Regions from separate parts of the Burkholderia mayonis genome, predicted to be linked through region 2. Evidence: riboswitches for the same ligand, from Rfam matches in the RefSeq annotation. Region 2 holds a riboswitch; the other holds the start of a gene.
What was found. A riboswitch is a leader RNA that binds a small molecule or an ion and turns the genes downstream of it on or off. The one in region 2 is predicted to bind cobalamin.

Region 1: it holds a riboswitch for cobalamin, as region 2 does, so the genes downstream of both, WS70_RS05305 (TonB-dependent receptor domain-containing protein) here and cobG (precorrin-3B synthase) in region 2, are expected to answer to the same signal.

What each region holds. Positions count from the first base shown of each region.
Region 1 is NZ_CP013386.1:1,056,978-1,060,379, reverse strand. It holds gene WS70_RS05305 (TonB-dependent receptor domain-containing protein) at 27-1,967, opposite strand; cobalamin riboswitch at 2,036-2,297, opposite strand; gene WS70_RS05300 (hypothetical protein) at 2,501-2,851, shown strand; gene WS70_RS05295 (cell division protein ZapA) at 2,848-3,162, shown strand; RNA gene ssrS (6S RNA) at 3,245-3,402, shown strand, end outside.
Region 2 is NZ_CP013386.1:1,828,685-1,832,086, forward strand. It holds gene WS70_RS09030 (precorrin-2 C(20)-methyltransferase) at 1-22, opposite strand, end outside; gene WS70_RS09035 (precorrin-8X methylmutase) at 19-645, opposite strand; gene cobG (precorrin-3B synthase) at 638-2,053, opposite strand; cobalamin riboswitch at 2,161-2,368, opposite strand; gene WS70_RS09045 (bifunctional cobalt-precorrin-7 (C(5))-methyltransferase/cobalt-precorrin-6B (C(15))-methyltransferase) at 2,456-3,402, shown strand, end outside.

The sequences.
Region 1 (3,402 bases), 770 kb from region 2:
GAAGGCACGAACGCCGCGACCGGCCGTCAGCGCTGCTGCCAGCCGAGCGTGACGTAGGCGCCGCGGCGCGGCGTGTTGTACGCATATGCAAGCTCGTAGTCCTTGTCGAACAGGTTGTCGATGCGCGCGCTCACGTACCACGACTTCGTGATGTCGTAGCGCGCTGACAGATTGACGATCCCGTATCCGCCGAGGCGGTTGCCGTAATCGTCGCGCGGTCCGCTCACGAACCATTCGCCGCCGACGCGCCAGCCGCCGAACGAGCGATTCGCCGAGACCGACGCGAAGCGCCGCGCGCGCCGGGTCAGATCCTCGCCGGCGGTTTCGTCGATCGGGTTCTGCAGCGTCGCCGCGACCCGCACGGCCGTCTTGCCGACATGCCCCTGCCAAGAACCCTCGACGCCCTGCACTTTCGCGCGGCCGACGTTCTGCGCGACATAGTAGGGCCCGCTCGCGGCGGGACGATAGTCGATCAGGTTCGTGTAGCGCGTCTGAAACGCAGTAACGCGCACGACGCCCACCGCATCCGACGCATACTGCACGGCCGCCTCGATCGAATGGCTGCGCTCGGGCCGGATCGACGGATTGCCTGCGTTCGGATAGTACAGATCGTTGAAGCTCGGCGCGCGAAACGCGCTCGAATAGCTCGCGGACACCTTCCAACGCTCGGTGACGTCGAGCCCGTAGCCGAGATAGTAGCTGTTCGCGCCGCCGAAATCGGAGTAGTGGTCGCGGCGCACGTTCGCCTGGAACTGGCTGTCGCCGATGCGTCCGGTGTAGCCGAGCCAGCCGGAATTCACGTGGCGCTCGGGTGCGGCGAACACGTTCGATTCGAACGACTGGTCGAGCCGCTCGTAGCCCGCCTGGATCTTGTGGCCGCGCGCAATCGTGAAATCGTTCTGCCACGAGTACTGGCGGTTGTCGGTGTCGAAGTGGTCGGTGTACGCGCCGTTCAGCGCCGACTGGCTGCGGTCCTTGCCGCTCGACACGTTCACGCGCGTCGTCCACCAGCCGGTGAGCTGGCCGTTCGCGAACGCGGACATCTGCTGGACCCGGCTGTACAGATCGTTCAGATCGGTCGGCGCGCCAAATGCGTCGTCGAAGCTGTTCTTGCCGTTCGCCTGGAAGTACGTGACGCCCGCATCCCACTTGTCGCTGAACGCGTGCCTGAGCGAAGCGGACGCGCTCTCGTTCAGATAGCCGTTCGCGTTCGGATTCGCTTGCGGCTTGAGCGCGGGATCGAGCGACGAGAATCCGTCGGTCTTGAAGCGCGCGAGCGACACGCTGAACGTCGTCTTTCCGTCCTGGTCGAGCCGGCCCGACACGCCTGCGCTCTGCGTCTGCGTGTGATAGCTGCCGTAGCTCGCCGAGAAATCGAAGCGCGGCGGATGATTGCCGCCGCGCTTCGTGAACACCTGCACGACGCCGCCGATGGCGCCGGACCCATACAGCGACGACACATTGCCGTTCACCACTTCGACGCGCTCGATCTGGTCGAGCGGAAGCTGACTGATCTGCGCCTGCCCGAGACTCGCCGAATCGACACGCACGCCGTCGATAAGCACGAGCGATTGCGTCGGCTGTGCGCCGCGCAGAAAGAGGCTTGCGCTTGCGCCCGGCCCGCCGTTGCGCACGATCTGTGCGCCGGGCGCGAGCGCGAGCAGGCCGGGCAGATCGGTCGCGCCGCTGTCGGCGATGTCCTGCGCATCGAAGAGCGTCGTTTGCGGGATCGCGTCGGCGAGCGTCTGCGGCCCGCGCTGCGCGGTGACGACGATCGGCGCGAGCTGCGCGGCCAAAGCAGATGCCGAAGAAGCAGAAGACGCGGAAGCTGCGGACGGCGCAGGCAAGACTGAAGAAGCGGGCGAAAACGATGACGATGACGAAACGGACGCGTCGCCTTGCGCAAGCGCGACGCACGGCAACCCGGACAGAGCGGCGAGCGCTGCGCGGGCGAGAGGGGTTCGCATGAAGGCATCCTGTTGAGCCACTGCGGCGCCCGCTTCCCCGCAGGCCCCGGCATCACGGAGACGGGCGCGCCCGTCTCCCCGCCTTGGCCGGTATCCGGGCTGACGACGTCACCGCCTCGCCTTCCCGCGCGCGAAGCGCAGTGGCACAGGGTCGGCGGCCGGCCGAAGAGGCCGGGCCGACGCATCGAGAGTGCGGCTTGCATCGGAACCGATGCGATCGCTTACCGTTGCGGGGGCAGCGCAGGTTGGCTCGGTCCTGGCGGACGTCGCGCCCTGCTTCCCGTTTAACCGCGCGCGAAGCGCGCGAGCACCGAGGCGGCGCCAGTTTAGGAGCGCGCGCGCGGCAGCGTCAAGGAAACGCGACGACGCAGCGCAAGAAACCTCGCCGCGCATGCCGATAAACAGATCGGCATCAACGAACGACGAAGACGATTTCGCGGCGAGAAGCGGGGGTGTTACGTCTAGAAACGTTACAGATATCGGAATGTCGTTTATTCCGCGCTAAAATGCTCGGTCTTTAGAGGACGCAGCAGATGCTCAACGAACTCGAAACCCTATCTCAAAACATCGGCCGCCTGATCGCGCTGAATCAACGCCATCAAGCGGAACGGCTCGCGCTCGAGGAGCAGGTCGCGCAATTGCGCACGGAGGCGGAAACGCTGCGCGCGGAACTCGAGCAACTACGCGACGAGCGCAACGCGCTCGCGGCGGAACGCGACACGCTGTCGGCGAAGATCGACGACGCGCAGGTGAAGCTCAACGCGATCCTCGAAAAATTGCCGCGCACGAAAAGCGTGCCGGATGCGGAAAACCAGCTCGACCTGCTCGCGCCGCAGGCGAGCGATGAAGGCGAAGGCACGACCGGCCACGGAGAACATGCATGAGCGCCAAGCAGATCGAAGTATCGATTCTCGGCCAGGCGTATCGTCTCGCCTGCTCGCCCGAAACCGAAGCGGCGCTCCTCGAAGCGGTCGCGCGCGTCGACGCGGAAATGTCGAAGATCCGAGCGAACAGCTCGGTGCGCGGCACCGATCGCATCGCCGTGATGGCGGCGCTGTCGCTCGCGTCGGAATTGCTGAGGCTGCAACAGAGCGTGCGTCACGGAGAAGCGTTCCCTGCGGAAGAAATCCGGCGTACAATGCGCCAAATGAATGAACAGCTCGGTGCAGTGCTCGCACAGCACGAGGTGCAGTAAGCAAGTTTCACCAGGTTCGGCCAATGCTTGATCTATCGTGGTCAAGCTGCTGAATTCAAAGGTGATTCGAACAGTTAAGTCAGCTTCCCTGCCTGGTTCGCCAAGGTCATATATTCCTTGAACCAATGCCATGTGCACGGTTGCGGAAATTTGTAGCACGGGCGCGCGCGTCACTCTGTCTGATGTACCCGAAGTGCTGCTAACTGCGACCAATTCTGAACCTCAGGTTCAGGATGCCGG
Region 2 (3,402 bases):
GGCGGCCGGTCTTGCGCGTCATTCGGCCTCCGAAGCGAGCGCGTTGACGGCGGCGGCGGCCATCGCGCTGCCGCCGCGGCGGCCGGCGATCGCGACGAACGGCACGCCGCGGCTGTCGGCCGCGAGGAGCGCCTTCGATTCGGCCGCGCCGACGAAGCCGACCGGAAAGCCGAGGATCAGCGCGGGGCGGGGCGCGCCCGCGTCGATCATGTCGAGCAGATGGAAGAGCGCGGTCGGCGCGTTGCCGATCGCGACGACGCTGCCCGCGAGGTGCGGACGCCACAGCTCGAGCGCCGCCGCCGAGCGCGTATTGCCGATCTCGCGCGCGAGCTGCGGCACGTCGGGCTCGCCGAGCGTGCAGAGCACGGGGTTCGCGGCGGGCAGCCGCGCGCGCGTGACGCCTTCGGCGACCATCCGTGCGTCACAGAGGATCGGCGCGCCGGCTTTCAGCGCCGCGCGGCCCGCCGCGCCCGCGCCCTCGGAAAACCGCAGGTCGCGAACGATGTCGACCATCCCGCACGCATGGATCACGCGCACAGCGAGTTTTTCGAGGTCGGGCGGCACGTTCGTCAGATCGGCTTCCGCACGGATCGTCGCGAACGATTCGCGGTAGATCGCGTCGCCGTCGCGAAGGTAGTCAAGCATCAATGTCATCCTGAATGGGCCGCGTGTCGCGCGAGAGCGCGGCGGCGGCCTGGTCGATCGTCAGTTGGCGCGCGACGGCGTGGCCGAAGCCCGTCGCGCCGTCGCGCCGATAGAGGTCGTAGCGGCCCGCCGCGGTCGCGACGAGCGTGTGCGCGGCCGCGTGCGGCAATGCGCACGAGCGCGCGCAGCCGCTCAAGTGCACGTCGATGGGCGCGGCAAGCTGCGCGGCGAGCGCGCGCGCGTCGGCTTTCGTGTCGGCGGGCGAACGTGCGCAGCCCGTCGAGCCCGCGCATGCGACGACGTGCGCGAGCGGCGCCGACGCATCGCACACGAAGCCGAGCGCAGCGACGCGCGCGAGGACATCGCGCGCGGCATCGCGCGCGACGCCCGGCAGCATCACGCCTTGCCAAGGCGTGATCCGCAGCGTGCCGTCGCCGTGCGTATCGGCGAGCGCGGCGAGCGCTTCGAGCGTCGCGGCGTCGAGCCGGCCGAGCGGCGGCTGCGCGCCGACGACGCAGCGCGCCGGGTCCCGCTCGGGCCGGATGCCGAAACGCAGCGCCGTATCGCCGCGCGCGCGCCGCCAGCCGGCGAGATCCGCGCCGCGCCGCAGTGCGAACGGCAGCCGTGCTTCGGCATGCGAAAGGAATGCATCGGGCGTGCATGTCGCGAGCAGATCGCGCATGCGCGTCGCGCCGGCCGGCGCGCGCTCGACGAAACTCGTCACGAGCGCGCGCACGCATTCGACCGCCTGCGCCGGCGCGACGGCCGCGAGCGCGCCGGCATGCGGCGCGGCCGGCTCGCCCTCGACGGGCGGGCAGCCGGCCAGGCCGATCGCGAGCCACGTGTCGCCTCGCGCGTCGCGCAGCGCGGACAGCCAGATGTCGTGCGGATGATCGAGCGCGGCGAGCCGCTCGCCGCCGTCGAGCAGCACGGAGAATTTCGGCGACAGCGCGGCGCAGCATGGCTCCGTCTGCAGCATGTCGAGGAGGCGGGCCGCGAGCGCGGCGCCGTCGACGAGCGCGTGCGGATCGCGGCCGGCCGTCGGGCTCAGCATCAGGTTGCGCACGTCGTCGCGCGCGGCGACGCATGCGTCGAGCGACGCCGCCGGCAAGCCTTCCGTCAGCGGTCCGAGCCCCGCATCGATCAGGGCGCGGCTGACGTGCGCCTCGCTGCCGGCCGTCACGCCGCGCAATTGCAGGTTCGCGCGATTGGTCGCTTCGATCACGCCCGAGCCGAACGCACGCGCGACGGCCGCGACCGCGCGCGCCTGCGCGGCGGCGAGCGCGCCGCCCGGCAGCTTGATCCGGCACAGGCCGCCGTCGCGCGCGGCGACGATGCGCACGAGCCCCGGGCACGCGCTCGCGGCGCGGGCGGCGTCGGATGAAAAAACGGCGGCGGAAGGATTCAACGGCGCTCCGGATCAGGCGTCGCGCGACGGCCCGAGCCGGCCGTTCCGCGCGAATGCGCGCGAGCGGCGAGCTACGGCATCGGTACACCCCGCCCGATGTTGGCTGGCACGAACGAAACGTCCCGGCAGGTCTCCTGGCTGGCAGGTCGTCATCCGCAGCGGGCCTTCCCGGCGGCCGCGAGTGGGCGGCGTGGCCAGTGGCGTGGATCGGATGCGGACTCGCTACTCACAGTTGCGGGGGCAGCCGCAGCGGCGCGGCGCGCCCTGCGTTCCCTCTTGGGCCCCGTGGGGCGCCGGTCGACGGACGCTGTATTATGCCTTTTTTCGCCACGCCAGAGCGCAGGATGCGCGGCGCGCAGGCGACGCTTTCAGGATCGACGGGAACACGATGGAGTACGACGGATGACCGCGTGGTTGACGGTGGTGGGCATCGGCGACGACGGATACGCGGGCCTCGGCAAGCGCGCGCGGCGCGCGCTCGCCGAGGCGGCGGTGGTGATGGGCGGCGAGCGTCACCTCGCGATGCTGCCGGCGCGGCACGGGGCCGAGCGCGCACCGTGGCCGAAGCCGTTCGATCTCGCGCCGCTTCTCGCGCGCCGTCCCGCGCGCGCGTGCGTGCTCGCGAGCGGCGACCCGATGCTGTTCGGCATCGGCGCGACGCTCGCACGCACGCTCGCGCCGCACGAATGGCGCGTGCTGCCCGCGCCGTCGTCGCTGTCGCTCGCGGCCGCGCGCATCGGCTGGGCGCTGCAGGACGTCGACGCGGTGTCGCTCGTCGGCCGGCCGCTCGCGTCGCTCCACCGGCATCTGTATCCGGGCCGGCGTCTGCTCGTGCTGAGCGCCGACGGCGCGACGCCTGCCGCGATCGCGGGCGCGCTGGTCGCACGCGGCTTCGGGCCGAGCGCGCTCAGCGTGTTCGAGCATCTCGGCGGCCGGCTCGAGCGGCGCATCGACGCGCGCGCGCACGCGTGGGGCGACGCGCGCACGGCGGCGCTCAATCTCGTCGCGATCGAATGCCGCGCGTGCGTCGATGCGCCGCGTCTCGCGCTCACGCCCGGCTTGCCCGACGACGCGTACCGCCACGACGGGCAGTTGACGAAACGCGATCTGCGCGCGCTCGCGCTCGCGCGGCTCGCGCCCGCGCCGGGCGAATTGCTGTGGGACGTCGGCGCGGGCTCCGGGTCGATCGGCATCGAATGGATGCGCGCGCATCCGAGCTGCAAGACGATCGCGATCGAAGCGCATCCGGACCGGCAGCGCTTCATCGAGCACAACCGCGACGCGCTCGGCGTGCCCGCGCTCGAGCTCGTCGCGGGCCGCGCGCCCGACGCGCTCGCGGGCCTGCCCGC